2 regions of the Alteromonas sp. 5NS40-0096 genome follow, and region 2 is predicted to be linked to the other one. Evidence: predicted binding sites of a transcription regulator. Region 2 holds the regulator's gene; the other holds the start of a gene.
What was found. Region 2 encodes NrdR, which represses ribonucleotide reductase genes. Its sites were predicted from a motif close to AAACACNANATNTNGTGTTT; they were not measured.
Positions count from the first base shown of each region.

Region 1 (16,252 bases), on a different contig from region 2:
GTTATTCATCCAAGGAAGGGGATTACTACTAATATCGAAAGGCTGACCCAAACCGATAGCTGCCATGCGTTGATTTGCGATATATTCAACGTATTGGCAAAGGATGTCGCGGTTAAGACCGATCATTGAACCGTTCTGGAACAGGTAATCTGCCCATTCTTTTTCTTGCTCTACCGCCTTCATGAAGATTGCCAACGCTTCTTCTTTACACTCTTCTGCTATTTCTGCCATTTCTGGGTCATCTTTGCCCTTGGCCCAAATATTGAGGATGTGTTGAGTAGAGGTTAAGTGAAGATTTTCGTCACGTGCAATCAATCGAATGATTTTCGAATTGCCTTCCATCAACTCGCGTTCTGCAAAAGCAAAGGTACATGCGAAAGACACGTAGAATCGGATCGCTTCAAGTGCGTTGACTGAATTCATGCACAAATACAATTTCTTCTTCAGTTCGCGTTTTGTTACCAAGTAGGGTTGGCCATCAACTTCGTGCGTGCCTTCCCCACGTGTTTGCCACAACTGCGTTGCAAGAATAAGGTCATCGTAATACTGAGAGATGTCCGTTGCACGGCGTTTGATTTCGTCGTTAACAACGATATCTTCAAATATATCGCTCGGATCGCTAAACAGGTTTCGCAAAATATGCGTGTAAGAACGAGAGTGAATCGTTTCGAAGAACGACCAAGTCTCAATCCAAGTTTCAAGCTCGGGCAGTGATACAATAGGTAGCAGCGCGATATTCGGGCTACGGCCTTGTACCGAATCCAACAGAGTTTGATACTTAAGGTTAGAGATAAATATATGCTTCTCTGACTCAGTCAAACCTTGAAAGTCTACGCGATCTTTCGATACGTCAACTTCCTCTGGTCGCCAGAAGAAACTGATTTGCTTTTCGATTAACTTCTCAAAAATTGAGTGCTTTTGCTGATCGTACCTAGCAACGTTGACCGGATTACCGAAGAACATTGGCTCGGCCAAAGGATTAATGCTTTTTTGGTTAAATGTTGTGTATCTCATCGACTGACCACTTTAAAACGAATCGCTTGTTATAGGAGTTCTTGCTGCGTTTCTCAATTTGGGGTGCATGCTAAATTTTGCATGCACCGCCTTCACAACCATCATCTTCTTCAATCACAACCTCTTGCGCTTGAGGTTGTTGTGCTTGTTGTTTTACTTCAAGTGAAGAGGCATCAGCTGCACCATCACGCGTGTTGTGATAATAAAGCGTTTTGACACCGAGTTTGTACGTTGTCAGCAAGTCTTTTAACAACAACTTCATTGGAACCTTGTTGTTTTCATACTTGCTTGGGTCGTAACTAGTGTTTGCCGAAATAGTTTGGTCCACAAACTTTTGCATAATACCCACTAGCTGCAGGTAGCCGTCATTTGACGGAATATCCCACAACAACTCGTATTTGTCTTTTAAGTTTTCGTAATCTGGAACGACTTGTTTCAGAACGCCATCTTTACTCGATTTAATACTGATATGGCCACGTGGTGGTTCAATACCATTTGTTGCATTTGAGATTTGCGATGAGGTTTCTGAAGGCATCAAGGCAGACAGCGTAGAGTTACGCAAACCGTGCTCTAATATGTCCTTTCTCAAGCCTTCCCAATCGTAATGCAGAGGCTCATTGCAAACTTTGTCCAAATCTTTTTTGTACGAATCAATCGGTAATACGCCCTGAGAATAGGTTGTCTCATCAAACTTAGGACATGCCCCTTTCTCCTTCGCCAAGTTGTTCGACGCCTTCAGCAAGTAGTATTGCATCGCTTCAAATGTGCGGTGGATAAGCCCATTTGCACTGAAGTCGGAATACTTCACACCATTTTTGGCGAGGTAGTAAGCAAAGTTAATAACACCAACACCTAGCGTACGACGATTCATGGTCGCGTGGTACGCCGCTGGCACCGGATAATCTTGATAATCCAATAGGCTATCGAGGGCTCGTACGGCAAGATCCGCTAGCTCTTCGAAATCGTCTAAAGACTCGATGGCGCCTAAGTTAAATGCTGACAATGTACATAATGCAATCTCACCATTCTCGTCATTAACGTGTTGCAATGGCTTGGTTGGCAGGGCAATTTCTAAGCATAAGTTGCTTTGACGAACCGGTGCCACTTCAGGGTTGAACGGGCTATGCGTATTACAGTGGTCGACATTTTGGAGATAAATGCGACCTGTGCTAGCGCGTTCCTGCATGAACAAGCTGAACAGTTCCATCGCTTTGATGCGTTTCTTGCGAATGCTTTCATCTTGCTCGTATTTCACATACAAGGCTTCAAACTTGTCTTGGTCAGCGAAGAAAGCATCGTACAGTCCTGGGCAGTCAGACGGGCTGAACAATGTGATGTAATCGTCTTTCATCATGCGCTGATACATGAGCTTGTTAAATTGCACACCATAATCGAGGTGACGCACACGGTTTTCTTCAACACCACGGTTGTTCTTGAGTACTAGTAATGACTCGACTTCCATATGCCATAGCGGGTAGAAGAGGGTAGCTGCACCGCCGCGAACACCACCTTGCGAACAGCTCTTAACCGCTGTCTGGAAGTATTTATAAAACGGAATACAACCCGTGTGGAATGCTTCACCACCGCGAATGGGGCTACCAAGCGCACGGATACGGCCTGCGTTTACACCAATACCTGCGCGTTGGCTAACGTATTTTACAATGGCGCTTGCAGTAGCATTGATAGAATCAAGGCTATCACCAGTCTCAATCAGGACACATGAGCTGAACTGACGAGTTGGCGTACGTACACCTGCCATGATTGGGGTAGGTAGAGATAGCTTAAAAGTCGAAGCCGCGTCGTAAAAGCGCTTAATGTAATTCAGTCGCTCGGCTTTTGGGTACTTAGCGAACAGACACGCCGCAACCAAAATATACAAGAACTGGGCACTTTCGTAGATTTCACCCGTTACGCGATTCTGGACTAGGTATTTTCCTTCTAGCTGCTTAACCGCTGCATAGCTAAAGTTCATGTCGCGCCAATGGTCAATATACTCGTCCATTTCCGCAAATTCAGCCTGCGTGTAATCGGCGAGTAAGTGTTCATCGTACTTGGCCATTTCGACCATTTTCTTAACGTGATCAAATAGAGCTGGTGGCTCAAACTGGCCATACGCTTTTTTGCGAAGGTGGAAAATGGCTAAGCGAGCGGCTAGGTATTGGTAATCTGGTGCGTCCGTTGAAATGAGATCTGACGCAGATTTGATCAATGTCTCGTGGATGTCTTCAGTTTTGATACCGTCGTAAAACTGGATCTGAGCTTTGATTTCAACCTGTGAAACCGATACGTTATTCAATCCTTTGGCGGCCCATTCTACGACCTTGTGAATTTTATCCAGATCGATGGATTCTTTTTCACCATTACGCTTGGTGACGTATAGATTATTATTCATTGATACTGACCATGTTGTCTGTTAGCGCTTGAAGCGTGGGTTTGTTACCCATTTTTTTGTTTTGCTATCTATTTTAAGCACTTGTGTGTGTGCAAATATCCAAACGCACGATCGCGATCTAATGTTGTTGCGTTTTTATGACAGATCGTTGACAGAAATGCGTCGGATAAGACACAAGATAGTGAGGTTTTGATCATATTGCAACCCAATATCTGGTGCTAAAACCATCGATCTGGGGCGGTTAAAAAATAGGTTAGTACTGACTCACCTAACAGCAATCAAATTTCGCCATTTTTAGCGAATGCAAGTAGTTTTAATGCAATAAAAAAACAAAAAATTATTTTGCTTGTCTTTCTAACGAAAAATGGTTAAGGGGAAACATCTAGTGTCTATTTTGATAAGGCAACACTAGATGTTGTGTTTGTTACAGTGCGGGCTCGCAATGTAACAAATAGTTCACATCGATATTCGAGTCAGATAAATAGAAGGTTTGATTCAAAGGATGCATGTGCAAGCCAGTCGCATGCCTGGTTAGTAGATCGGCGCGATCTGCCATATCGATCAGTTCGGCGGGCTTAATAAAACGTTCGTGTTGGTGTGTGCCTTTGGGAACGAGATTCATGATGTACTCTGCACCCACTATGGCAAACAGATAAGACTTGATATTGCGGTTCAAAGTGGAAAAGAACACATGCCCACCCGGTTTTACGAGCTTCGCACACGCAGCGACGACGGAAGCTGGATCAGGCACATGCTCTAACATCTCCATGCACGTGACGACATCAAATTTACCTTCGTGGCTTTGCGCGTAGGCTTCCGCAGTCGTTTGCTCATAATTCACTTGAATGCCGGACTCTAACCCATGCAGCTTTGCCACTTCCAGCGAAGCTTCTGCCATATCAATACCGGTGACATCAGCCCCCATCTTCGCCATAGCTTCGGCCAGAATGCCACCACCACAGCCCACATCTATTGCAGTTAACCCATGTAAGCCACCTGTGTGTTGTTGTATAAAATCAAGTCTTAGTGGGTTGATGGCATGAAGTGGTTTGAATTCCCCTTCCATATCCCACCAGCGGTTCGCTAATTCAGCGAATTTGTTGATTTCATTGTGGTCTACGTTTTGAGTGCTAGTTTCCATGGGCGCTACATTTATTGTTCACGTTCTTATATAAAGAAGGAAAGGTTAACTCAGATTGACACTTATTGGCACGGCAAAAGCGAAATTTGATGACTGGTTGCGCGTTTTTTCGCCGCTTGTCGAGATCCGCGGCCGATAATCGCATTAAGCGCTACATTATTTGTAATACTGGTGGTAGTATCAAGTGTTACACAACGACCCATATAAAGAGTGTGAGGGCGCAGAATGTAATCCATCTCTGTTCTTCGCGCAATAAACCAAGATAAAGGGACTAACCAGTTTATGACTGATAACGCTAACGAAATACTCCCCGTTAATATAGAGGAAGAACTCAAAACGTCTTACCTCGATTATGCGATGAGCGTTATTGTTGGGCGCGCCTTGCCCGATGTACGTGATGGCTTAAAACCGGTTCACCGCCGCGTTCTGTTCGCCATGAACGAACTTAAAAACGACTTCAATAAACCATACAAAAAGTCGGCTCGTGTAGTCGGTGACGTTATTGGTAAATATCACCCGCACGGTGACTCAGCGGTATACGACACTATCGTTCGTATGGCACAGCCGTTTTCTCTTCGCTACATGCTTGTTGATGGCCAAGGTAACTTTGGTTCGATTGACGGTGACTCAGCGGCGGCAATGCGTTACACCGAAATTAGAATGGCCAAGATTGCCCATGAGTTATTGGCAGACCTTGACAAAGAAACCGTTAATTTCGTACCTAACTACGATAACCAAGAGCAGATCCCAGAGGTATTGCCTACCAAGGTGCCAAACCTTCTTGTAAATGGTTCTTCCGGTATCGCCGTTGGTATGGCAACAAATATTCCTCCGCACAACCTAACAGAAGTTATCAACGGTTGTATTGCGCTTATCAACAACCCTGATATGGCGATTGATGAGCTGATGGAATACATTCCCGGTCCCGACTTCCCGACCGCCGCATTGATTAGTGGCCGCAAAGGTATCGAAGAAGCTTACCGCACAGGCCGAGGCAAAATATACCTGCGCGCGAAAGCGGAAATCGAAACGGACAAAAATGGCAAAGAAACGATTATCGTTCACGAAATCCCATACCAAGTTAACAAAGCGCGTCTGATTGAAAAGATCGCTGAACTGGTAAAAGAAAAACGCATTGAAGGCGTTTCTGCGTTGCGGGATGAATCTGATAAAGACGGTATGCGCATCGTTATTGAAGTGAAGCGCAACGAGTCAGGTGAAGTGTTACTGAACCATTTGTATGCCAATACCCAATTGCAGACGGTATTCGGAATCAATATGGTTGCGCTAGATAATGGCCAGCCAAAGATTTTTAATCTTAAAGAGGCACTAGAAGCCTTTGTACTGCACCGCCGCGAAGTGGTCACCAGACGTACTGTCTTTGAATTGCGTAAAGCTAGAGACCGCGCTCACATTCTTGAAGGCTTGGCAATTGCTCTGGCGAATATCGACCCGATTATCGAGTTGATTAAAGCGTCTCCTAGTCCAGCGGAAGCGAAACAGGCGCTTGTCGCTCAAGGTTGGAATCTTGGTGATGTATCAGACATGCTTGAACGTGCCGGTGACGATGCAGCACGTCCTGATTGGCTAGAGCCTGAGTTTGGGATCCGCGACGGTAAGTACTATCTGACCGAACAACAAGCTCAAGCGATTCTAGACCTTCGTCTGCACAAGCTTACTGGTCTAGAACACGAAAAAATTCTAGACGAATATAAGCAATTGCTAGACATCATCGCCGAGCTGCTTCACATTCTGGCTAGCGCCGAGCGCTTGATGGAAGTTATCCGTGAAGAGCTGGAAGCTGTGCGTGATGAATTCGGCGACGAGCGCCGTACTGAAATTACGGCGGCAAGCCACGATATAGATATTGAAGATTTGATCGAACAAGAAGACGTTGTTGTAACCTTGTCTCGTGAAGGTTACGTCAAATATCAGAAGCTAAGTGAATACGAAGCACAGCGTCGTGGCGGTAAAGGTAAATCAGCTACCAAAATGAAAGAAGAAGATTTCATTGAAAAGCTGTTAGTTGCTAATACTCATGATCATATCTTGTGTTTCTCAACCCGAGGCCGATTGTATTGGCTCAAGGTTTATCAGTTACCATTGGCGAGCCGCAATGCGCGAGGCCGCCCAATAGTGAATATTTTGCCACTTGAGCAAGATGAGCGCATCACCGCTATTCTTCCAATTAAAGAATTCGAAGAAGGCAAATATGTGCTGATGGCTACGGCAAACGGTGTGGTGAAAAAGACCGATCTAAGTTCATACTCACGTCCTCGTTCTAGCGGTATTATTGCACTCAACTTAAATGATGGCGACGAGCTTATCGGTGTTGACATCACTGATGGTAACGATGACATCATGTTGTTCTCAGATGCGGGTAAAGTTGTTCGCTTTAATGAGAAGCAAAAAGACGCTGAAACGGGTGAAGTTAAGCGCGATCCTGAAACCGGTGAAGAGCTTTATGCACTTCGTGCGATGGGGCGGACTGCGACGGGTGTACGTGGTATTAAGCTTCAGGACGGGCAAAAAGTTGTCTCTCTCATCGTGCCGAAAGGTGATGGTGCTATCCTGACTGCGACCGAAAACGGTTTCGGTAAGCGCACACCAATAAGCGAATATCCAGCGAAGAGCAGGGCAACGCAAGGTGTCGTGTCGATCAAGGTATCTGACCGAAACGGTAAAGTCGTTGGTGCAGTACAAGTTGACGAAGAGCACGAAATCATGCTCATCAGTGACCAAGGCACTCTAGTGCGTACGCGAGTCAACGAAGTCTCTACCGTTGGCCGAAATACCCAAGGTGTCAGACTGATTCGAACGGCTGAAGACGAACACGTTGTTGGTCTTCAGAAAATTGAAGAAGTCGAAACCGATGAATTTATAGAAGATGAAGCAGAAGAAAACGGGGAAAACACCGTTACTGCAGAAGCCACTGAAGACAATTCAGTGGACAACAACGATAACGAAACGACGACAGAAGAGTAAGCTGAGGGCTGCTCCGGTGGCCTTCATCTAGTTTAAGTCATTAAACAAGCGGCTATATGCCGCTTGTTTTACTAACAGTGTCGAAAAATTCATGGAAAAAAATTTCAACTTTAGCGCAGGTCCTGCGATGCTACCCGCTGAAGTCATGCAACAAGCACAAGGTGAATTTGTTGACTGGCATGGTACAGGTAACTCTATCATGGAAGTTAGCCACCGAGGTAAAGACTTCATCGCCGTGGCGGCGGAAGCCGAGCAAGATTTGCGAGACTTACTGGCTGTACCTGATAACTATAAAGTCTTGTTTTTGCAGGGTGGTGGTCGTGGGCAATTCGCCTCCGTTCCCCTTAATCTGTCTCAGCCAACCGATACATCATTGCACTTGGTAACGGGGTCTTGGTCGAAAGGCGCGGTAGCGGAAGCAAATAAATACAATCAAGCGAAAGTGATTGGCGAGTCGACGTTAAAAGAGGGGCTGCGTTACGTTCCTAAAGTCACTGAGGCCGATGTAGACCAAACCGCAGCTTATTTGCATTTTTGTCCCAATGAAACCGTCGATGGCGTGGCCTTTGACTGGCTTCCAGAAGCTGGCTCGGTACCTTTGGTGTCGGATATGTCGTCAACTATTTTATCTCAACCTCTCGACGTTGCTGCCCATGGTGTCATTTATGCGGGAGCACAGAAGAACATCGGGCCAAGTGGTCTTGCAGTCGTGATTGTTAGGGACGACCTGATTGGCAAAGCGCAATCGGTTACGCCTTCTATTTTTGACTACGCCAAGGCCGCGAATGCTGACTCAATGTATAACACACCACCGACATACTCATGGTATCTCGCAGGATTGGTGTTTAAATGGTTGAAAGCCAATGGCGGTACTGAAGGGATGGCAAAGCGCAATGCAGAAAAAGCGCAAACGCTTTATGCAGCGATCGACGCCTCTTCATTTTATAACAACAGTATACATCCAGAGAATCGTTCAAAGATGAACGTACCTTTTCAGCTTGCTAACCCTGAACTAGATGGTTTGTTCTTATCACAAGCCGAACAGGCGGGTTTGTTGGCGCTCAAGGGTCACCGCAGTGTCGGTGGCATGCGAGCGAGTATCTACAATGCTATGGAGCTTGAGGGTGTGCAAACCCTAGTATCTTTCATGCAGGAATTCGAAAGGGTAAATGGATAAATGACAGTTGAACAATTAACACTTTCACCTATTCACAACGTTGATGGTGTCGTCAATGTACCGGGTTCGAAGAGTTTATCGAACCGCGCATTATTGCTGGCTGCGTTAGCAGAAGGCGAAACGGTTTTAACCAATTTACTCGACAGTGACGATATTCGCCACATGCTCAAAGCGCTAGGGCAGCTCGGTGTTTCAGTGAGTCTTTCTGAAGATAAAACTGAATGTCGTGTTGTCGGTTGTGGAGGCGCGTTTAAAGCACAAGGCGATATCGAGCTGTTCTTGGGTAATGCGGGTACAGCAATGCGTCCATTGTGTGCCGTATTAGCTGCATCAGATGTGTCTGTTACTTTGACCGGCGAACCTCGAATGGAAGAGCGGCCCATTGGTGATCAAGTCGATTCATTGAGACAAGCTGGCGCGGATATCACCTATTTAAAAAATGAAGGTTATCCGCCTCTAAGTATTCAAGGTAAATCCCTTGTCGGTGGCGAAATTGAAGTTGACGGTAGCGTTTCTAGTCAGTTTTTAACTGCACTATTGATGGCTGCGCCTTTGTTCGTTGGCGATTCTGTTATACGTATTAAAGGCGAGCTTGTGTCTAAACCGTATATCGACATTACCTTGGACACAATGTCGAAATTCGGCATCCAAGTGACAAATAATGATTACTCGTCTTTCGAAGTCACTGGCGGGCAGGTATATCAGTCACCCGGGCGATTCATGGTAGAAGGTGATGCCTCATCTGCGTCGTATTTCCTTGCCGCCGGCGCTGTTAAAGGTGGCACTGTGCGAGTGACTGGCATCGGTAAAGGCAGTATTCAAGGTGATATTCGCTTTGCTGAAGTGTTGGAAAAAATGGGCGCGCTGGTTACGTGGCACGACGAGTATGTTGAAGTCACAGGGCGGCCTCTCAAAGGCGTAGACCTAGATCTCAATCATATACCGGATGCGGCGATGACAATTGCAACCGCGGCGTTGTTCGCAAAGGGCACGACCACAATACGCAATATCTACAATTGGCGCGTGAAGGAAACTGACCGTTTGTTCGCCATGGCTACCGAATTGCGTAAAGTTGGCGCGACGGTAGAGGAAGGTCACGATTACATTACGGTAACACCGCCAGTTGAACTCAAACACGCTGCGATTGATACCTATAACGACCATAGAATTGCGATGTGTTTTTCTCTGGTCGCATTAAGTGATACACCGGTGACAATCAATGACCCTGGTTGTACTGCAAAGACGTTCCCTGATTATTTCCAACGATTTGAAACGATCTGCCATAACGGCTAACCCAGGTTATCAAAAATTAACCTCGTTAAATCAAAGGCAATGCTGAACACAAGTGGTTCGGCATTGCTTATTCATTTCTGTGGCGTATAATTGCGCGCGATTTTTTTGTTTAACATTTATGTGGAGCAGGTATGCATCCAATTCCCGTGGTCACGGTAGACGGTCCCAGTGGTGCCGGTAAAGGTACACTGAGCAGTTTGTTGGCCGAGCAGTTAGGTTGGCACTTTTTGGACAGCGGTGCCATTTATCGCGTGTTGGCGGTAGCAACGCTACATCATGATTTGCCTATTGAAGACGAAGAAGCCATTGTGCCTTTAGCAACCGGCTTAGATGTGAGTTTCAACACCGATTCGAACGGCACGAGAATCATCTTAGAAGGTGAAGACGTAACTGACGACATCCGCACGGAGCAAGTTGGCGCTGTGGCATCTAAGATTGCGGCGTTGCCGCGAGTAAGAGAAGCATTGTTGAGAAGGCAGCGAGCATTTCAACAAGAGCCTGGCTTAGTAGCAGATGGTCGAGACATGGGAACGGTTGTTTTTCCTGACGCGATTGTGAAAATCTTCCTTACAGCTAGCGCAGAAGCTAGGGCTGAGCGCCGGTATGCTCAGTTGAAAGAAAAAGGGATGGATGTTAACATTGCGCGCCTTTTGACCGATATCAAGGCTCGCGACGAGCGAGATACGCAACGAAGTGTTGCGCCATTGGTACCAGCAGAAGACGCTGTAACACTCGATTCAACGCACATGGATATTAACCAAGTGTTTGAAAAAGCAATGGAAATTATTAAGTCGCGAGTGTCGTAAAAACGCCTTGGCGCAACGGCAGACTTCGTATTTTCGAACCAAGTCAGCACAGGATGAGCTGATAGTGAACAATAACCCCACATTAGCAGGACAGTGATGTGGATGTATATATTTTGAATTAAATTACTTATGACTGAAAATTTTGCACAACTTTTTGAAGAAAGCCTACAGGAACTAGAAACACGCCCAGGCGCGATTGTTAAAGGTACTGTTGTATCAATTGATAAAGATATCGTTCTTGTTGATGCGGGTCTTAAATCAGAAAGTGCGATCCCAGCAGAACAGTTCAAGAACGCTGAAGGCGCGCTTGAAATTGAAATTGGCGATACTGTAGACGTAGCGCTAGACGCAGTTGAAGACGGCTTCGGTGAGACTATCCTTTCTCGCGAAAAAGCTAAGCGTCATGAAGCTTGGGTTGAGCTTGAAAAAGCTTACGAAGAAAAAGAAACAATCAAAGGTGTTATTAACGGTAAGGTTAAAGGCGGTTTCACTGTTGAAGTTAACAGTGTACGTGCGTTCCTACCTGGTTCTTTGGTTGATGTTCGCCCAGTACGTGATACTGCTCACCTTGAAGGCAAAGAGCTTGAGTTCAAAGTTATCAAGCTTGACGCTAAGCGTAACAACGTTGTTGTTTCACGTCGTGCAGTTATCGAAGCTGAAAGCAGCGCAGAACGTGATACGTTGCTAGCGAACCTTGAAGAAGGTCATGAAATCAAAGGTATCGTTAAGAACCTTACTGACTACGGTGCGTTCGTTGACCTTGGCGGCGTAGACGGTCTTCTTCACATCACTGACATGGCTTGGAAGCGCGTTAAGCACCCAAGTGAAATCGTAAATGTTGGTGACGAAATCAATGTTAAAGTATTGAAGTTCGACAAAGAGAAGCAACGCGTTTCTCTTGGTATGAAGCAAATGGGCAGCGATCCATGGCAAGAAATTGCTGCACGCTACCCAGAAGGCACTAAGCTTAGCGGTTCAGTAACTAACCTTACTGACTACGGTTGCTTCGTTGAAATCGAAGACGGTGTTGAAGGTCTTGTTCACGTTTCTGAAATGGACTGGACTAACAAGAACATCCACCCATCTAAAGTGGTTAACCTTGGCGACAACGTTGAAGTTATGGTTCTTGAAATCGACGAAGAACGTCGTCGTATTTCTCTTGGTCTTAAGCAATGTATTGCTAACCCTTGGGAAACATTCGCTGAGTCACACGAAAAAGGTGACAAAGTGTCTGGTAAGATCAAGTCAATCACTGACTTCGGTATCTTCATCGGTCTTGACGGTGGTATCGATGGTCTTGTACACCTTTCTGACATCTCTTGGAACAAAGCAGGTGAAGAAGCGGTACGTGACTATAAGAAAGGCGACGAAATCTCTGCAGTTGTACTACAAGTCGACCCAGAGCGTGAGCGTATTTCTCTAGGCGTTAAGCAAATTGAAGAAGATCCTTTCAACAAGTATCTGACAGATAACAAGAAAGGTGCTATCGTTACTGGTACAGTTACAGCTGTTGACGCTAAAGGCGTTACAGTTAGCTTGGCTGAAGAAGTTGAAGGTTACGTACGCGTAGCTGATCTTTCTCGCGACCGCGTAGAAGATGCTTCTGAAGAAGTAAGCGTTGGTGATAGCATCGAAGCGAAATTTATGGGCGTTGACCGTAAGAATCGCGTAGTTAACTTGTCTGTTAAAGCGAAAGACCAAGCTGACGAGAAAGAAGCTATTGACAAAGTGAACCAGCAAGAAGACGCTGGCTTCGCTAACGCTATGGCTGAAGCTTTCAAAGCTGCTAAAGGCGAGTAATTTAGCCTATGAGGTGTGCATTAGCGCACCTCGTTAACGTTGTAGCTGTTTGGATTAATTTTTGACATCGAGGTTTACATGACCAAGTCGGAACTAATTGAGCGGCTCGCGGATCAGGCTCGTCACATTCCCGCGAAGGAATTGGAGTCTGCTATCAAAGAAATTCTTGAACAAATGGCGCAAACTCTTCAAAAGGGTGATCGCATTGAAATTCGAGGGTTTGGTAGTTTTTCTTTGCATTATCGTGCACCTAGAGTGGGCCGTAACCCCAAAACGGGTGAACAGGTTGAACTTGATGGTAAATATGTACCACACTTCAAACCTGGCAAAGAACTTCGTGATCGCGTGAATGAGTCAATAAGTTAAGAAGAAGGCACTGTTTTTACAGTGTCTTTTTTTATTTCTAGATATAATCCTGTGTTACTTTTTGGTATTCTCAGTGCATACTGAGGAAGCAAGGGTTGATGGATTGAAACGCATCATTTCTTTTATAGTAATATTGTTTTTGTTACTTGTAGCGCTCGTCGTCGGGTCGCAAAATGACGCCGTGATCACAGTAAATTATGTGATTGCCCAAGCGGATATACGGATATCTACCTTAATCGCTATTGTCCTTGCGATGGGAATTCTGATTGGATTCTTGTTAATGACCACCACGTGGTTAGCGATGCGTGTACAGGTAGCCGGCCTCAAATCTAAACTTAAAAACGTGACCAAAGACGCTTAAACATGCTTGAACTGTTGTTTTTACTTTTACCCGTAGCAGCAGGTTATGGTTGGGTAATGGGGCGAAATAGCGTGCGCCAAGCGCAGCGCAAGCAGTCGAGTATTCTCTCGAAACACTACTACAAAGGCCTCAACTTTCTCCTTTCTGACCAGCCAGACAAAGCTGTCGATACGCTTATTAAGATGATTAACATCAATAGCGATACGGTTGAGACTCACATTGCAATGGGGAATTTTTTCCGTCATCGCGGTGAAATAGACAGAGCAATTAAAGTTCACCAGAGTTTAGTTAGTCGTGAAGAGATTCAGCCCAGTCAGCGCGAAACGGCATTGAAAGAACTGGGAATGGACTATACGCAAGCCGGTTTCTTAGAACGGGCTGAAAATGCTTACCTTCAACTGTTAAACAGCGAAAAGCACTACCTAGTTGCGCAACAGCAACTGTTCAGTATCTATCAAACCACGAAAGAGTGGGATAGAGCGATTGAGTTGGCTGAGCGCATGGTGGAATGTCATGGCGACAATGACGACGTCAGCAGTCGGCTTGCACACTTTTATTGCGAAGAAGCGCAAAAAGAGCTCGATAACAATAATATTGGCAACGCAAGTGAATTGCTTCAAAAAGCCGTAAACGCAGAAGAGCATGCCGTTCGTCCTTGGTTAATGCTAGGCTCACTCGCATTTTCTCAAGGCCATTTAAAAGACGCCGTGCGTTATCTCGAAGAAGTCGCTAACCGCGATTTAAAGTGGTTCAGCGAAGCTATCCCCATGCTTGAGCAAATTGCTGAAGCGACAGACGATTGGGATGGATTAGAACAGAGTCTAAAAAGCCATTGGCAACAATGCGCGACATCCTATATTGCCTTAGTCAACGTATACGTTCATCAAGGTAGGATGGAAGACGCTAGAGAGTTTTTGTTAGAGCAAATTCGAAAAACACCAACAATGAAAGGGTTCAAGACTCTAGTTGGCTTATATATTGACGATCAGATGGATGAAACTTCAGCCGAAAGCTTGAGGTTATTGAAGTCTCTGGTTGAAGAACAAATACAACAACGCCCCAAATACCGTTGCAACAGCTGTGGTTTGTCTGGGCGCAAATTATACTGGCTGTGCCCATCCTGTAAAAAGTGGGACACGGTAAAACCCATAAAAGGCTTAGACGGAGAGTAATCCCCATATGCAAGACCCAAAAGTCGTTATTGCTCTGGATTTTGATGATGCGGAAGTGGCATTGTCATTTATTGATACGGTAGATCCGGCACAATGTAAACTGAAGATCGGCAAAGAAATGTTCACTTTATTCGGTCCTGAGTTTGTCAAACGTATTGTAGCGAAAGGCTTTGACGTTTTTTTGGACCTAAAATTCCACGATATTCCCAATACTGTTCGCAAGGCCTGTAAAGCGGCCGCAAACCTTGGCGTATGGATGGTGAATGTACATGCTTCTGGCGGAAAAGAAATGATGATGGCGGCCAAACAAGGCATTGCCGAAAGTGCGCATCCCAATACCAAATTGATTGCCGTCACCGTCCTAACCAGTATGGACAAAAATCAGTTGAATGACGTTGTGCCCAATATAGAGCCTGCTGATCAAGTGAAGAAGCTTGCACACCTAACCAGAGAGGCTGGGTTAGACGGTATCGTATGCTCAGCTCAAGAAGCCATCATGTTGAGAGAGCAGTTCGATCAACGTTTTCTACTTGTGACGCCAGGGATACGCCCCGAGGGCAGTGACAAAGGCGACCAAAAAAGGGTAATGACACCCAAAGATGCAATGGATGCAGGCGTTAGTTACCTCGTAATGGGTAGACCAATCACACAAGCTGATATTCCTCTTGATGTGCTGAAAGCCGTCAACGAAAGTATTGCTTAACACCGAGAAAAACATGAGCCCGAAACGTATTGTCGAGTCGTGGGTTGACGCATTTAACCGAGCTGATGCTAACACGTTGGCATCATTTTACGCTGAAGATGCGGTGAATCACCAAGTCGCAAACGAGCCTGTGGTTGGACGAAAGGCTATTTTTGACATGTTTTCTCAGGAGTTTGCGAGTGCCGAAATGGTCTGTATTGTTGAACACATATTCGAGGACGGCGATTGGGCGATTCTAGAATGGAAAGACCCACTTGGCCTGAGGGGATGCGGTTTCTTTGAAGTGAAAAACGGCCTTATCCAAAACCAGCGTGGTTACTGGGATAAGCTGAGTTTTCTCAAAGCTCACAATTTACCCATCCCCAATTAAATCACGTAGTAAGACATTTCAATAAGAACAAAAAAGGGCCTTTACGGCCCTTTTTTCGTCATATTACCGCTTATTGTGCGAGTGCTTCTTCAGCCGGCGTGTAGGTTAGACCTAGCTCGTCGCCTAGGGCATCAACTACAGCTTTGTATGTCACCATACCTTTGTGTACGTTCAAGCCGTTAAGTAAATGCTTGTCTTCTAACATGGCTTTTTCTGGGCCTTTATTCGCAAGCGCAAGACCGAAAGGCAATGTTGCATTGTTGAGAGCCATGGTTGATGTACGAGCTACACCGCCAGGCATGTTTGCCACACAGTAGTGAACCACATCGTCGATTACGTATACAGGGTCTTGATGGGTCGTTGCTTTCGCCGTTGCAAAACAGCCACCCTGGTCGATTGCGACATCAACAACAACAGAGCCTTTCTTCATATTTTTGATGTGTTCTTCAGTAAGAAGCTTCGGCGCCGCTGCACCTGGAATCAATACTGCGCCAACAACAAGGTCTGCTTTCGCTGAGTAATGCTCAATCGCGTCAACCGTAGAAAAAACCGTTTTTACTTGACCACCGAAAATATCGTCTAGCTGGCGTAGGCGAGGTAACGAGCGGTCTAGAATCGTGACGTCAGCACCTAAACCGAGTGCCATTTTGGCAGCGTTAGTCCCAACGACGC
Region 1 covers NZ_BAAJLQ010000001.1:755,810-772,061, reverse strand. The annotation lists gene nrdB (class Ia ribonucleoside-diphosphate reductase subunit beta) at 1-1,014, opposite strand, end outside; gene nrdA (class 1a ribonucleoside-diphosphate reductase subunit alpha) at 1,085-3,406, opposite strand; gene ubiG (bifunctional 2-polyprenyl-6-hydroxyphenol methylase/3-demethylubiquinol 3-O-methyltransferase UbiG) at 3,831-4,547, opposite strand; gene gyrA (DNA topoisomerase (ATP-hydrolyzing) subunit A) at 4,830-7,532, shown strand; gene serC (3-phosphoserine/phosphohydroxythreonine transaminase) at 7,624-8,709, shown strand; gene aroA (3-phosphoshikimate 1-carboxyvinyltransferase) at 8,710-10,002, shown strand; gene cmk ((d)CMP kinase) at 10,134-10,808, shown strand; gene rpsA (30S ribosomal protein S1) at 10,938-12,608, shown strand; gene ihfB (integration host factor subunit beta) at 12,687-12,974, shown strand; gene AC27G9_RS03490 (LapA family protein) at 13,048-13,335, shown strand; gene lapB (lipopolysaccharide assembly protein LapB) at 13,338-14,507, shown strand; gene pyrF (orotidine-5'-phosphate decarboxylase) at 14,515-15,210, shown strand; gene AC27G9_RS03475 (nuclear transport factor 2 family protein) at 15,224-15,580, shown strand; gene ald (alanine dehydrogenase) at 15,651-16,252, opposite strand, start outside.
Region 1: the regulator NrdR is predicted to act here: its motif matches at 3,608-3,627, upstream of nrdA (class 1a ribonucleoside-diphosphate reductase subunit alpha).

Region 2 (16,252 bases):
TATCAGCGCCAATCTGATAACTCATGGACTACGCAGCGGCTAATGCCTTAGGACAGAAGCCGTGATTGATGCCCACTGCCACCTCGATTTCCCGATTTTCGAAAATGACAGGGCTGAGGTGGTGGCAAAAAGTATCGCTGCTGAGGTCACCCAATGGCACATTCCCGGTACTCAACGACAAAGTTGGGCGCATCAAATACGCACTGCTAAGCAATGGTCCGCCGATTTCTCACTTGGGTTACATCCCTATTTTTTATCCTCATTCGAGGCTTCTCATTTGAGCCAACTTGCGCTATTGCTTCAAAATGAAAAGAGCCAGGTGTGTGGCGTTGGTGAAATTGGTCTAGATGGCGCTATTAATGTTGATAAAGCCGAACAAGTTAAAGTCTTCGAAGCGCAGCTGTCTATTGCGCAAAACGCCCGATTACCTGTAGTCATTCATCATCGAAAAACGCATAGCGACATCTTGGCAAGTTTAAAGAAAACACAGTTTAACTGTGGCGGTTTAATCCATGCATTTAACGGTAGTGAGCCCCTCGCTTTGGATTATATAAACAAAGGATACATCCTTGGCGTTGGTGGCTTGGTAACGTATCCTCGCGGTGAAAAACTGCGGCGTGTTATCTCTCGCTTGCCCCAGTCTGCCATCGTACTAGAGACGGATTCTCCGGATATGCCAATCAATGAGTATCAAGGGCAACGTAATGAACCTTGTCGACTGAGAATTATCGCAAAAGTGTTGGCAGACATTTGGCAAGTTGACCTAGCAGAAGTAAGTCGAATTACCAGTGAGAATTACTTCAGAGTGTTTTCGCAATCCGTACTTTCGAGGACCACTGGTTAGCGACGCAACTTATAAAAAATACGCACGCAATAAGCACCGATTATCCCTCCGAGTAACAAGACTAATGCCATGGTCTTGCGGTTTCGGTCTACTGACGACTGGGCAAAAGCGAAGCTGGTTTGTATATCAAATATCACAGACAAATAACCGATTTGCTGTTCATCGTGGACAATTGGTTTAATTCGGGTTAACAAAAACTGTTCGTCAACCAAGTCTCGATAGTTCGGTGACTCATAGCCAAAAACACGCTCACCTTCGGTCGTATAAAGTTCTAGGCCAACCAAGTTAGGTGAGCTTATTAAAGCCCCTCGAATGTGCTCGAGTTGCGCTAAGTCGCTTTTTGCTAAAGAGGGGGCTAAGAGAACGGCATACTGGTCTAGTATACTGTCACTTGCTGTGACATATGGCATGGTTTGCCATTGTTGGCGATGTTGAGTTGCAGTGACGATTAAGACAAGGCTAACACTTATAAAAACAAGCACAAACAATGCATGAGTCATTCGTTTTATCGCTTTGTAGCTACTGTGTACCGGAATTGACCACGCAGCGGAAACACCAGCGCTTCTGCTAGTATCTGTATTCTGCTCGTTTTGCTTGGCCGATACGTCTGGCATTGTTAGTCCTGATTCCCTCTCTATCATTGAGGCACATGCTCCTCATTTTATGCGTTCGCAAAGGTTTATGCTTCAGGTATTCGGTGTAGAAACACGATTCGGGAGGTATTCCACATAACGAAAAGTGAAGCGCAGAACTGAACTAAACGTCTTGTTCAAGAAGTGTGCGTGAACGAAACTTGCCGAGTACAGGTCCAAAGCCTTAAAACCATCACAATAGGTTAATTATAAATTATTGCCAAGTGGTTATTTTCACCTATTGCAACTTAGGCTAGGATGACCCCACTTAGATTTATTCTTACCAAAAAGTTTCCAACTATGATTAGCCCCGAGTTTGTTCATTCATCTTCAGCACTTGTTGAATTCCTCTCAGACAACGACGTCGCGACATTTAGCGACGGAAAATGGCAAAGCCAATCACAAGGTTCAGACCAAGCTGTCGTTGCGACCCTCACTGTATTTTCTCAAGCTCTCACATTTTCACAGCTCAATGCGGTGGTTGTTGCACTGTCTGAGTATGTAGAATTCAGTGAGTTTTCACTTCATAAGTTTAATCAGAAATGGGGTGACGTTGTTGTTGTCGCAGGCTTAACACGTGTTAACAGGGAATCGGATTTGAACGATGTCTTGGGAGCGTTGGCTAAGCAGTATTGTCTAGAGGTCGCTATTCATAGCGAGGCGCCAACACTAGCGGAGCCGGGCCTATTGATAATGGATATGGACAGTACGGTGATTCAAATTGAATGTATCGATGAAATCGCCAAACTGGCTGGCGTTGGAGAACAGGTCGCCGAAGTGACGGCTCAGGCTATGCAAGGGGCACTGCCCTTTAGTGAAAGTTTGTTGACTCGAGTGGCATGTCTGGCAGGCGTTGAGGTAAGTAAATTAGCGCAGATTCGAGATGCGATTCCTCTAATGCCTGGCGTTGCAATACTGGTAGATGAGTTAAAACGCCACAATTGGAAGTTGGGTATTGCCTCAGGCGGTTTTACCTACTTTGCAGACCATGTGCAATCTCGTTTGTCTCTAGACGTAGCGGTGTCTAATCAATTGGATATCGAAGACGGGGTACTGACTGGAAAAGTCAACGGCCGCATTATCGATGCGCATGTGAAAGCCGAAACAGTCAAACAACTCGCAACGCAGTGGTCAATACCAATGAGTCAAACCATGGCGATGGGCGATGGTGCTAATGATTTGGTGATGATGGATGTGGCGGCGCTGGGTGTTGCTTTTCACGCTAAGCCCATTGTCAGTGCCAAGGCAGATGTTGCTGTTCGAAATGGTGGTTTGTATCGGGCTTTGTATTTCCTGCTCTAGCACTCGGGATAGTTATTGTTTCAATAACTGTTCGATGCCGCTGTTCTTCATCTTAACAGGAGAAGGGCGGCTTTGATTACTTTCTATGAGGTCATTATCTATGCGGTAACGCAGTAATACTTCATCGGTGATGTCGGTTAAATAAACGCAACCCACCACACTCCACAACCTCTCCTCCAGTTCTTTTGCTCTGTGAATGGCGTACACGCTAACGTAGTTGATCTCGGCTTGCAATTGCTCTAAATCAGGTTTGTTGGTCGTTGTCAGTAAAACACTTATCGCAATAAATTGTCCTCGAGTGAGGGCTTCTTTGATGAAGTTATAGCGCATTTCATCTGAGGCAAATCGGCTGTTAAACCGTGGAATAATTGCCATCCGACTTTCTTTTTGGCCAGGGTCATAAGCGATGAACATCTCCTGTCTGACCGGTTGATTTTCGACTTTAACCTGTTTTAAGCCAAGCTGGATGAAAGGGTCTTCCAAATTGCGGTCGCGAAACAAAAATTCGACGTTCGTATTGCCCTGCGAGGCAAAATGATTAGCAACCGCGTTGAGACGATGTTCTGTTGCACTGGTAACCGCAGCTTGGGGCACAAACCTAGCCCCTTCTTTTTGCAGTACAAAAGCCATATTGGAGGTGTTTTTGGCGTTGATACAGCGCAACGCGTGACCAATACCTGGTATTTCTTCTTCATCTGGATACGCCTTCAACTGACTGCGATTCTGCTTTATCAACTCGTCGAAGAAATGCCGAGCGGTTTGGCCTTCCTCGCCTGAGACGGCTTTTAAATGAAGAATGTTTTTATCAAAAGAGATGTGTACCACACGATACTGCAAGTTCATCACATTGTGTTTGTTTGTGATTTCTTGCAACCTTGGAAAGCCCAAAAAGACGCGGTGATTCACTTCACCTTCGAACTCGCCTTGAATTTCTACGCGCAGGCCATGTACGGATATATCTTCGCTGATACCGACAAACTCTTGATCTTTAAATGTCATTGTCAACGCAGAACGGAGCAAATAGCGGGTCTCCATTCGCTGTTCTTGATATTTATAGCGAAACGGTTTGATTTGCGCTGGCATTCTGTTTCTCGGATGACCAAATGCCCGCAAATGAGCAAGGTTATCTCGGCGCAGTTTCAGCCGTGCATAACGCTGTTGTCCGTAGTCTGAGGTAACGTCGGTGATTTGAGCAATGTATTTTAAGTTTTTCAGCCTTGCCATTAAACGCGGGGCAGGGGGCGCATTTTGTCGTTTAATTTTCGTCCCAACGGAGTCCGGCAAAGACAATGGCGCATGGGCTTGATTGGGATCCATATCGCTCAAGCTAATTTTGAATACACGCCAACTCACCTTACGAGAACCGAAAGACAGATATAGGTCTCTTAACTGGGCTTTTTCTGCTAACTCTTGTGCAGTCGCAGAATAAAAGTACACCTTGCCGTCTTGAATGTGATTGAAGGCGTATACATAAATGTCGCGATTTGGCAGTGCTTTGTTGACGAGGTACTTAAGACGCTTCTCGTTGAGCATGAAACCAATTTTTAACTCATCATTCTCGTCATTCCAGTAGGAAATAATGTCCCGATTCACCTCATTGAGCATGGCGTATCTGGGAGCAGGGATACCGTCCACTACCTCGACAAAAACAGGCAGCGTTGGACTCCGCGGTGAGAAATACTGTTCGCAAGACTTATTGATGATAGCGTCAATGGTGTTAGTCATATTGACTTTATAACGCCGTTTATTACCGTGAATAAACTTCTCTAAAAATTGGTCAAATCCGGCATTGGGAAAGTCGGGGGCCCGCTTCAGCATCAAAAACTGAAAGTCTCGCTCACGAACAATCTTGACGATGTGATAGACAATCCCTTGCTTTTTATCGAGGGCAAATTCCGACTCAATTCCACGAAAATAGAGAGATAAGCGCTCTCCTGATTTGAAAATATGCTCAACCCCGATTCTTACTTTCAAGCCATCTTTCGAAATATCTACACTCGTACCACGGGTGCTGGTGTTATCTTCGCTGAATATCTCAATTGCACTTGCAAAGTTCATACGCTCTTGAGAGCGCTGAGCGTATTCCAGCAAATTGACAACAGGAACATCGTATTTACTGAGCACGGTGCCGACTTTATCTTCTTCTGCGCGCTTTTCTTCTTTAGCTTGGCGTTTTTCCGCTTTTTCCCGTAAAACTTTGAAGTTGTTTTCAGTTTGAAGGGTTTTTTCATATACACCAAAGGTGTAGCCACCAAAGATTCTGGCTTGATTTTCAAAGACTTCTATTGCGACATCATCGAGATAATGACTGATGCCGGCATATTGATAAATGCGACACTCGCCGTCGACTTGACCGCGCAAATCAATCGCTCTCAAGCACGGTTTCGCTAAGCGCTTGAGTTCCATTTTTAGCAGAAAGCGCTTTTCTTTTGGCAACTCACTGGCCATTTGGTTGAGCACCTGATTGAATTCAGGCTCTTTCACCATAGGCTTTAGTTGTTCAATGATTTGAGCATATTGCTGCAGATCTTGGCTCATGAATCGCGTTCTAATCTCAATAGAAAAAGTAGACTAACCCGTATCGGCAAGTTTGTCCCTAAACTAAAGTAAATTGTAGGCAAATCTTGCCTTTATGTGTGAATGAAAAATGGCTTGCCTATTCAGACAGTATGCACTGAACCGAATATCGGTGTTAAACTACCGCCATTCTTATCAAAGTTATACCTTATTTATGGCTAAACGTAAAACCGCTTATGTTTGCTCTGAGTGTGGCGCTGAGTTTGCTCGTTGGCAAGGCCAGTGTACCGAATGTAAAGCGTGGAATACCATCTCTGAATTTGTCATCAGCTCGGCAAAGCAAAGCCGAGCATCGACCAGTGGGTATGCAGGACAAACTCAGGCGAAAATTGAAAAATTGTCAGAAATCGACCTTGCGGCATTACCTCGATTTAGTTCGGGCTTTAAAGAACTTGACCGCGTTTTAGGTGGCGGTATTGTGCCCGGTGGTGCCATGCTGATTGGTGGTTCACCTGGTGCCGGTAAGAGTACTTTACTGCTTCAAGTCATGTGCCACCTCGCTCGTAATGAATCAGCCCTGTATGTAACTGGTGAAGAATCTCTTCAACAGGTTGCGATGAGGGCTAATCGATTGGGGTTACCTGACGACAAATTGCTAATGCTAGCGGAAACCAATGTTGAGACTATTTGCGATTTGGCGAAAACAGCCAATCCGAGAATTATGGTGATAGACTCCATTCAGGTTATGCATGTAAGTGATGTGCAATCTGCTCCCGGTAGCGTGTCGCAAGTTAGAGAAAGTGCTGCCTATTTGACTCGGTTTGCCAAGCAACATCACATAGCGATGTTTATCGTTGGACACGTCACGAAAGACGGTAATCTCGCCGGACCAAAAGTACTTGAACACTGTATCGATTGTTCAATGATGTTGGAAGGGGATGCTGACGGCAGATATCGCACCTTGCGCAGCCACAAAAATCGCTTTGGTGCAGTCAATGAGCTAGGTGTCTTTGCGATGACGGAAAAGGGGCTGAAGGAGGTAAACAACCCATCAGCAATTTTTCTAAGTCGGGGTGAAAAACAGGCCCCTGGCTCCAGTGTGATGGTGATATGGGAGGGGACGCGTCCACTTCTGGTTGAAATACAAGCACTAGTCGATTACTCACAATTATCTAACCCAAGGCGAATCGCTGTTGGTTTAGAACAAAATCGATTGGCTATGTTACTTGCCGTCATGCACCGTCATGGTAATCTGCAAATGAGTGACCAAGACGTGTTCGTCAATGTCGTCGGTGGCGTAAAAGTGTCGGAGACCAGCGCAGATTTGGCGCTTTTACTTGCGATGGTATCGAGTTTCAAGAATCAAGCACTACCAAGGGAGCTAATCGTATTCGGTGAAGTTGGTCTTGCAGGTGAAATTCGTCCAGTGCCAAACGGTAATGAACGTTTGATTGAGGCAGCGAAACACGGCTTCAAACGAGCTATCGTACCCAAAGCTAATGCGCCTAAAGCCCCGATTGAGGGATTAACCGTGATTCCTGTGGCTCAGCTTTCAGAGGCGCTTGACGCCTTGTCATAAACCGCATCGAGCAATGTGGCTAGTTCTATATCACTGAGGTTGTCGTCGCCTGCATTCAGCATGATCAGGCGGCGCAGCATGGCGATATCGTCAACAGAAATAGCCGTGAGCTTACAACCTACCGACACAGCTGGTGACATGTCACCGGTGGCTGGCAGCATATGTGTGACTTGAACCCAAGCTTTGAGTTCGGGGAGGGCTTCATTCAACGATAGTACAACCCGCATTGGTTTGTTGGGAATGCCGTCGGAAAGAGAAGCAACATTGACATTGAGTCGTAGCCCTTGCAGGGAAATATCGACGACATCTACATTCCACTCATGATTGTCTTGAATCAGTTTGCCACTTCCATGAATGGCAACTCGGTAAAATTGTCTTTGTTCCGACATCGGCTCTCTACATGTTGATTGATTAAAATAATGCCAATACCAACCCAAATGGGCAATTGGGCTACTTGCATACTGCAAAGGGCCTAAGAGCAAGGCACGATTTTGTAGCCATACACACTTCCATTCCCGTCAATACAAAAGGGGTTAATGAAAGTGCTTAGTCATCCAGCTCGACTATTCAGGCCGAGGGATGATTTATCTGTTTGGATTGGTCTAAGTGTAGTCTATGAATAGGCACCACGTCGATGACATTTTCGTTAGGCTAACGCGCACAAAAAAGGCGCCGCGTGGCGCCTTTTCAAGACAATAGATTACTTTGCAATCTTCTTGTATTTTAATCTATGAGGTTCAACGACATCATGACCAAAGGTGTCTTTCAACCAGGATTCATAGTCTGTGTAGTTGCCTTCATAAAAATTGATTTTGCCCTCATCGCGATAGTCGAGGATGTGAGTAGCGACCCTATCCAAGAACCATCTATCGTGCGAGATGACCATGGCACAGCCTGGGAACTCGAGCAACGCCTCTTCCAGTGCCCGTAATGTCTCTACGTCGAGGTCATTCGTCGGCTCATCCAGAAGTAATACATTACCGCCAGCTTTTAGCAGTTTGGCGAGATGTACACGGTTGCGCTCACCGCCTGATAAGTCCTTGATAAACTTCTGTTGGTCGGTCCCTTTGAAGTTGAATCGACTACAATAAGCTCGGCTATTAATTTCAAAGTTGCCAATGCGAATCACATCAGAATCATCGGAAATTTCCTTCCAAACCGTGTTGTTTTCATTCATGTGATCACGGAACTGCTCCACACTGGCAAGTTGAACAGTATCACCGATATCAATGTTACCCGAATCGGCTTGCTCTTGACCTGACAGCATTCTGAACAAGGTAGATTTACCTGCTCCATTGGGCCCAATAATACCGACGATCGCGCCCTTAGGCACTTTAAACTCTAGGTTGTCGATAAGTACGCGGTCGCCATATGACTTGTTTAGCCCACTCACTTCAATCACTTTATCACCTAGGCGCTCACCCGGTGGGATAAAGAGTTCGTTGGTTTCATTGCGCTTTTGATAGTCGCCTGTAGACAACTCTTCAAAACGTGCCATACGCGCTTTACTTTTCGCTTGTCGTCCTTTTGGATTGGTTCGCACCCATTCCAATTCTTGCTTGATGGATTTTTGACGAGCGTTTTCCGCTTTCTCTTCTTGCTCTAGACGTTTGTCTTTTTGTTCCAGCCAAGAAGAGTAGTTGCCTTCCCACGGTATACCATGGCCGCGGTCAAGTTCTAAGATCCACCCCGCCACATTGTCTAGGAAGTACCTATCGTGGGTAATCGCGACGACGGTGCCCTCATAGTCATGGAGGAAACGCTCTAGCCAAGCCACAGATTCAGCATCTAAGTGGTTGGTTGGTTCATCGAGTAGCAGCATGTCTGGCTTCTCAAGTAGTAAGCGGCACAGCGCTACACGTCTGCGTTCACCACCGGAAAGCTTCGATACATCAGCGTCCCAAGGCGGCAGGCGCAAAGCATCGGCAGCACGCTCTAATGCGTTTTCGAGATTATGCCCATCTTTTGCTTGAATAATAGCTTCGAGCTCACCTTGCTCTTTGGCCAATGCGTCGAAGTCTGCATCTGGTTCCGCATAGGCGGCGTAAACTTCGTCCAAACGAGTGATGGCATGCGCTACATCGGCAACGGCTTCTTCGATATTCCCGCGGACGTCTTTGGATTCATCCAGTTTCGGCTCTTGGGGCAAGTAGCCGATTTTAATGCCGGGCTGAGGACGAGCTTCACCTTCAATTTCAGTATCAACACCAGCCATGATTCGTAGCAGCGTTGATTTACCTGCGCCGTTCAAGCCCAGCACGCCTATTTTTGCGCCAGGAAAAAAGCTGAGAGAGATATCTTTTAAAATATGACGATTGGGAGGAACGATTTTACCTACCCGGTGCATTGTGTATACGTATTGTGACATGACATGTCCTTGAATAAATAATGGCGTATTTTACTTATCTGCTATTGGTATGCCAGTCTCATACCGCAATTCACAGCGTTATCTTTTGAAGTTGTTGTAAATTTAGCCATTTATTGAAAAATCACCAAGATAACACCATATGCGACAGGACGATGTCTACAAAATACAGTAGGATCAACCTAAACAATGAAACACATACAGAGGATTTGACGGCTATGGGACACAAGTCATATTCACTCGCTGAACTTGCTAGCCATGTCGGTGGCGAAGCCAAAGGTGATGAAAATACAATTATCCAAGGGGTGGGGACGTTGTCGAATGCGGCTAGCAATGACATATCATTTCTCACCAACCCTAAATACAAAGGGCAATTGCAAACGACAAAGGCGGCTGCAGTAATCCTTAATGAAAAAGCCGCCGCGGACTATGAGGCAACGGCTTTGGTTCATGCAAATCCTCATGCCGCATTTGCACGCATTGCCCAGTTGTTCGATACCACCCCTGTATTGGCAAGCGATATTCACCCTTCTGCAGTCGTTCACCCGTCGGCAAAAATAGGTGCAGGCGTTGCATTAGGGGCAAATGTGGTTGTTGAAGCGGAAGTTGTTATTGGTGATCACTCGATAATCGGCGCCAACTCTTACATCGGGCATCAAACGACGTTGGGGGAAAAGTGTGTCATTAACCCGAACGTGACCCTATATCACAACGTAAAATTAGGTAATCGAGTTAAAGTACACAGTCAGAGTGTGATAGGTGCAGACGGTTTCGGTTATGCCAATGATGCGGGTACTTGGATTCCTATCCCACAGACCGGAAGTGTTGTAGTGGGGGATGATACGCAGATTGGTGCTTCGACAACTATTGATCGGGGGGCAATCGAAGATACCGTTATTGGCAAAAATGTCATTATCGATAATCAAGTACAGATAGCGCACAATGTCATCATTGATGACCATAGCTGTATTTGTGGTTCAACGGGCATTGCTGGTAGCTGCCATATCGGTAAATACGTTGTCATTGGTGGTGGGTGTGGAATAAATGGTCACATCAGTATCTGTGACAAAGTACAAATTACCGGTTACACCATGGTTATTGCCGATATTACAGAGCCGGGCGTTTATTCATCTGGGCAACCAGCGATGAAGAACCGAGACTGGTTGAAAAATGCAGCTCGCCTGCGCAGTATCGACAGTGTTATTCAACGAGTCAAAGCCCTAGAACAAACCAAATAAGCGGGTATTTTCGATGATCACAATCGGTTTGCTGGGCGTACCAGTAACGATTGTGATAAATCAGCCACAAATCAGTATACATAACGGCCAAAATGACTAGAATAGGCCTTCGATTTATGCCATCTGTAACTCGCAGTTAAGGAGCCCCCATGTTACCTCGCGAAATGACTATTGCCGATTTTGACCCAGAATTAGCCGCCGCAATGGCGAAAGAGACGGAGCGCCAAGAGCATCACATTGAGCTCATCGCTTCAGAAAACTATTGCAGCCCACGAGTTATGGAAGCACAGGGTTCTCAACTTACCAATAAATACGCTGAAGGTTATCCGGGTAAGCGTTACTACGGTGGTTGTGAGCATGTTGATATCGCCGAAGATCTCGCGATTGAAAGAGCGAAACAACTTTTTGGTGCAGAATACGCCAATGTACAACCTCACTCTGGCTCACAAGCCAATGCAGCAGCCTTTATGGCGATGTTGGCAGCGGGAGATACGGTTCTTGGTATGAGCCTATCAGAAGGCGGCCACCTTACTCATGGTTCGCACGTAAATTTCTCTGGTAAGACATACAAAGCCGTTCAATACGGTTTGAACCAAGAAACTGGCGAAATTGACTATGCGCAAGTTGAGGCGTTAGCAGACGAACATCAACCTAAGATGATCATTGCAGGTTTCTCTGCATATTCAGGTGTTGTAGATTGGGCCAAATTCCGTGAAATTGCTGACAAAGTCGGTGCTTTCTTGTTGGTCGATATGGCTCATGTTGCGGGCTTGGTTGCCGCTGGCGTTTATCCTAACCCGTTACCTCACGCACACGTTGTTACGACGACAACGCATAAAACCCTTGCTGGTCCTCGCGGTGGATTGATTCTATCTGCGTGTGGTGATGAAGATTTGTACAAGAAACTCAACAGCTCAGTGTTCCCTGGTAATCAAGGTGGACCTTTGTGTCATGTGATTGCAGCGAAAGCAGTGGCATTCAAAGAAGCCCTTGAACCAGAGTTTAAAACGTATCAGCAACAAGTTGTTGTGAACGCCAAGGCAATGGTTGAAGTCATGCAATCTCGTGGTTACAAAATTGTATCGAACGGCACAGAAAATCACTTGTTCTTACTTGATTTGATCGACAAAGACATCACAGGTAAAGATGCAGACGCTGCGCTGGGTCGTGCGAATATCACGGTAAACAAAAACTCGGTTCCTAACGATCCTCGCTCTCCCTTTGTCACCAGTGGTTTGCGTATCGGTAGCCCGGCAATTACGCGCCGTGGTTTCGGTACGGAAGAAGCGAAGCAAGTTGCATCTTGGATTTGCGACGTATTGGATAACATGGGTGATGAGAGTGTCGTCGAGAGAGTTCAAAGCGAAGTGGTTGCACTTTGCGCTCAATTCCCTGTCTACGCTTAAATACCTGCCGGGGCGGCGTCCACCGCCCCTTTAATTAAGAGGGTATATATGTTTTGCCCATTTTGTTCTGCTCAAGAAACCAAAGTTATTGATTCTCGTCTTGTCGCTGAAGGACAACAAGTTCGTCGTCGCCGCGAATGTGTGATTTGCCACGAAAGGTTTACCACCTTCGAAGGCGCAGAGTTAGTGATGCCCAGAGTGATTAAGCGAGATGGTTCTCGCGAACCCTTTAATGAGGATAAGTTGAGGGCAGGGCTGCAACGAGCGCTTGAAAAACGTCCAGTCAGTACCGAACAAATCGAAAAATGTGTGTTGGGTCTGAAATCCGCACTGCGAGCGACGGGCGAACGGGAAATCAGCAGCGAGCTATTAGGTAACTTGATAATGGATGCGCTGAAAGAACTCGACAAAGTCGCTTATGTGCGTTTTGCATCCGTTTATCGTTCGTTTGAAGATATCCGAGAGTTTGGCGAAGAAATTGCGAAACTCGGCGATTAACCCATCCTATGGAAAATAACCCTCACATGATGAGTGACGAATTATGCCAAGATGAAACTTGGATGCTACAAGCACTCGCTATTGCCAAAAAGGGCCGATATACCACTACACCTAATCCAAGAGTAGGATGCGTCATTTTAGATAAAAATGCTAAAAAGGTAGGTGAGGGGTTCCATATTCAAGCGGGTACTCCCCACGCCGAGGTGCATGCACTTCGTATGGCGGGTGATAAAGCTGCGGGTGGCACGGCCTATGTTACACTCGAGCCCTGTAGTCATTACGGGCGAACGCCTCCCTGTGCTGATGCTCTCATTGCTGCGTCATTGTCACGGGTTGTGGTCGCGATTAAAGATCCCTTTGAGCAAGTTTGCGGACGCGGTATTGCCAAACTTGAAAATGCCGGTATCGAAGTGCGCGTAGGCGTATGCGAAACGCAAGCTCGAGAATTAATTCAAGGCTTCTTGAAGCGGGTCGCTTGCCAAAAACCTTTTGTAACGTTAAAGCTGGCTGCCAGTTTAGATGGCAAAACGGCGCTTTCCAATGGGGTAAGCCAATGGATAACTGGGCCTGAAGCAAGAAAGGATGTACAACGTCATCGCGCACAAAGCTGTGCTGTATTGACGGGGTCAGGTACCGTGATTGCCGATGATCCAAGTTTGTTAGTGCGCTCTGAGCAAGCTGAATTTGACGACTATCCTTTAGCGCACGTACGCCAGCCCTTGCGCGTTATTGTCGATTCTGAAAACGCTGTGCCTAGCGACAGAAAAATGTTTCAGGATGGGCACCCTATATGGCTGGTAAATGCCAAAAGTCGTCCCCATATACCTTCACAAAGTGTATCTCAATTCACTATTGGCAATGACAACGGCAAAGTAGATTTACCGAGGCTAATGCTTGAATTGGGCTCGAATGACATCAATGATGTTTGGGTCGAAGGCGGCGCTGGGTTGGCTGGAGCACTGCTTGAAGCGGGTGAAGTCGACCAACTTATCGTGTATGTCGCACCAAAGATACTCGGGCACCACGCCATGCCCCTTGTGCAATTACCCGATATTACCTCATTGTCGGACGCGGTTAACTTGTCTTTAGTGAATCAAGAGACCCTAGGACAAGACATCAAGTTGACGTATCGCGTTGAACGAAACAAGTAAAGAGAATGCTATGTTTACTGGAATTATTGAAGCGTTAGGAACGATTACTAAGCTGGAAAACCGCGGCCACGATATCCGTTTAACAGTGGCGACTGGTAAGCTCGATATGAGCGATGTGAAAATGGGCGACAGTATTGCAACTAACGGTGTGTGTTTAACCGTTGTAGACTATGATGATAGTTTTTACAGTGCAGACGTTTCTGCAGAAACGATACGATACACAGGGTTTGCAAACTACGCTGTCGGTAGCCAAGTCAATTTAGAAAAAGCGCTGCGCGCCGCAGATAGATTAGGCGGCCACATTGTTTCAGGTCACGTTGATGGTGTCGGAGAAATCTCTCGCATCGTCAACCAAACAGACTACGTTGAAATTTGGGTCAAAGCGCCGGATGAATTGGCTAAGTACATCGCACATAAAGGCAGCATTACAGTGGACGGTGTAAGCTTAACCGTCAATGACGTCAATGGAAGCGAATTCATGTTGTGGATTATCCCACATACACTACAAGAAACGGTACTGGGCACGTACAAAGCGGGTACCAAAGTGAATTTGGAAGTCGACGTGATCGCCCGTTATTTAGAGCGCCTTATGTTGGGCGACGATGCGGCAAAACCCATGTCAAAAGGTATCGATATGGCCTTTTTAGCGGAAAATGGTTTCTTAAAAAAATAACTCTACCCTACGAATACGAAAGATTATGGCATTAAATAAAACTGAAGAAATTATTGAAGATATCCGTCAAGGCAAAATGGTTATTTTGATGGATGATGAAGACCGTGAAAATGAGGGGGACCTCATTATGGCGGCGGAACACGTGACACCTGAAGCCATTAATTTCATGGTGACACATGCGCGGGGTTTAGTCTGTCTTCCTATGACTCAAGAGCGTTGCAAACGTCTCAACTTACCGTTAATGGTTGACAACAACGGCGCTCAGTTCTCAACCAATTTTACAGTGTCAATAGAGGCCGCAGAAGGCGTCACGACTGGGATTTCAGCGGCTGATCGTGCAACGACAATCTTAGCTGCAGTGGCCAAAGATGCCGAGGCGGCAGACATAGTGCAACCGGGTCATATTTTCCCGTTGATTGCGAAAGAAGGTGGGGTGCTCAATAGAGCCGGCCATACCGAAGCTGGAGTTGATTTAGCGCGTCTAGCGGGTTGTGAACCAGCGGCAGTTATTGTGGAAATACTCAATGAAGACGGTACGATGGCGCGTCGACCTGAACTCGAGGCCTTTGCTGAGAAACACGATATTAAGATTGGCACAATCGCCGATATGATCGAGTACCGCAACCTCAATGAAACCACGATCGAAAAAGTGGCCCAGTGTGAACTACCCACTGAATTCGGCACGTTCGAACTGCACACTTTTAAAGACGTCATAGATAACCAACTGCACTTCGCGCTGAAAAAAGGCGAGGTGTCTCAAACAGAGCCAACCTTGGTTCGTGTCCACTTGCACAATACTCTCAGTGATTTGTTGGGGTCGACTCGATCTATCAATCGCTCGATGACTTTGCCACAGGCGATGCAGCGCATAGATGCAGAAGGTGGTGTATTGGTGTTACTTGGCAACGAAGAGAATATTGAGCATCAAGTTAAACGCTTTGCAGCAGAAGATAGTGGTGAACAGCCAAAAGGTGCCACTTGGCAAGGCTCATCACGCACGGTAGGGGTGGGTAGCCAAATCCTAGCCTCAATGGGTGTGACGAAAATGAAATTATTGAGTAAACCAGTGAAGTACCACGCACTGTCAGGTTTTGGCCTTGAAGTGGTAGAGTACATTCACGATTAACGAATACATTGGGTTTCTGCGCAGTTGTGCTATACTGCGCGCCGTTTTTTATTAGGGGTAATACCATGCAAGTGATCGAAGGTAATATCAGAGCGACTGGAAAGAAGTTTGCAATCGTAGTGTCTCGCTTCAACAGCTTTGTCGTTGAAAGCTTACTAGAGGGTGCACTAGACACGTTAGAGCGTCACGGTGAAGTCAGCGACGACGACGTTACACTAGTGAGAGTACCGGGCGCATATGAGCTACCTGTAGCTGCCAAAAAACTTGCGCAAAGTGGTAAATTTGATGCAATCATCGCGTTAGGCGCCGTCATTCGCGGTGGCACACCGCATTTTGACTTCGTTGCGGGTGAGTGCAACAAAGGACTAGCGCAAGTGTCTTTAGACTTTGGCATTCCTGTATCATTTGGTGTGATTACCACAGACTCTATTGAGCAAGCGATCGAACGTTCAGGCACAAAAGCTGGCAACAAGGGTGCGGAAGCAGCTTTGGGTGCGCTTGAGATGGTTAACGTAGTTGCTGCTCTAGAAGAGCTTAATTAATAGGTGAATTGAGTGAAAGTGTCTGCACGTCACAAAGCTCGCGAGCTAGCGCTTCAAGGCGCATACTCGTGGCAAATGAGTAACAATGCTATCGATCAGGTAGAGCTAGCATTAGCGACCAGCAACGATATGCAAAAAGTAGATATGGCTTATTTTCAAGCATTATTGCGCGGTGTTGCACACAATGCGTCGAAACTTGATGAGACAATCAAGCCGTATCTTGGCCGTTTGCCTGAAGAGCTAGATCCAATCGAGAAAGCTATTTTACGCTTAGCGACATTCGAGTTGACTGAGCGCATGGATGTGCCGTATCGCGTGATCATCAATGAAGCCATTGAGCTTGCGAAAGACTTTGGTGCAGAAGAAAGCCATAAGTTTG
Region 2 covers NZ_BAAJLQ010000008.1:102,565-118,816, forward strand. The annotation lists gene pdxH (pyridoxamine 5'-phosphate oxidase) at 1-51, shown strand, start outside; gene AC27G9_RS19310 (TatD family hydrolase) at 62-844, shown strand; gene AC27G9_RS19315 (hypothetical protein) at 841-1,458, opposite strand; gene serB (phosphoserine phosphatase SerB) at 1,777-2,778, shown strand; gene AC27G9_RS19325 (PilZ domain-containing protein) at 2,791-5,316, opposite strand; gene radA (DNA repair protein RadA) at 5,510-6,874, shown strand; gene AC27G9_RS19335 (PilZ domain-containing protein) at 6,841-7,263, opposite strand; gene ettA (energy-dependent translational throttle protein EttA) at 7,575-9,242, opposite strand; gene lpxD (UDP-3-O-(3-hydroxymyristoyl)glucosamine N-acyltransferase) at 9,458-10,477, shown strand; gene glyA (serine hydroxymethyltransferase) at 10,627-11,883, shown strand; gene nrdR (transcriptional regulator NrdR) at 11,932-12,381, shown strand; gene ribD (bifunctional diaminohydroxyphosphoribosylaminopyrimidine deaminase/5-amino-6-(5-phosphoribosylamino)uracil reductase RibD) at 12,390-13,532, shown strand; gene AC27G9_RS19365 (riboflavin synthase) at 13,543-14,205, shown strand; gene ribBA (bifunctional 3,4-dihydroxy-2-butanone-4-phosphate synthase/GTP cyclohydrolase II) at 14,231-15,331, shown strand; gene ribH (6,7-dimethyl-8-ribityllumazine synthase) at 15,397-15,873, shown strand; gene nusB (transcription antitermination factor NusB) at 15,886-16,252, shown strand, end outside.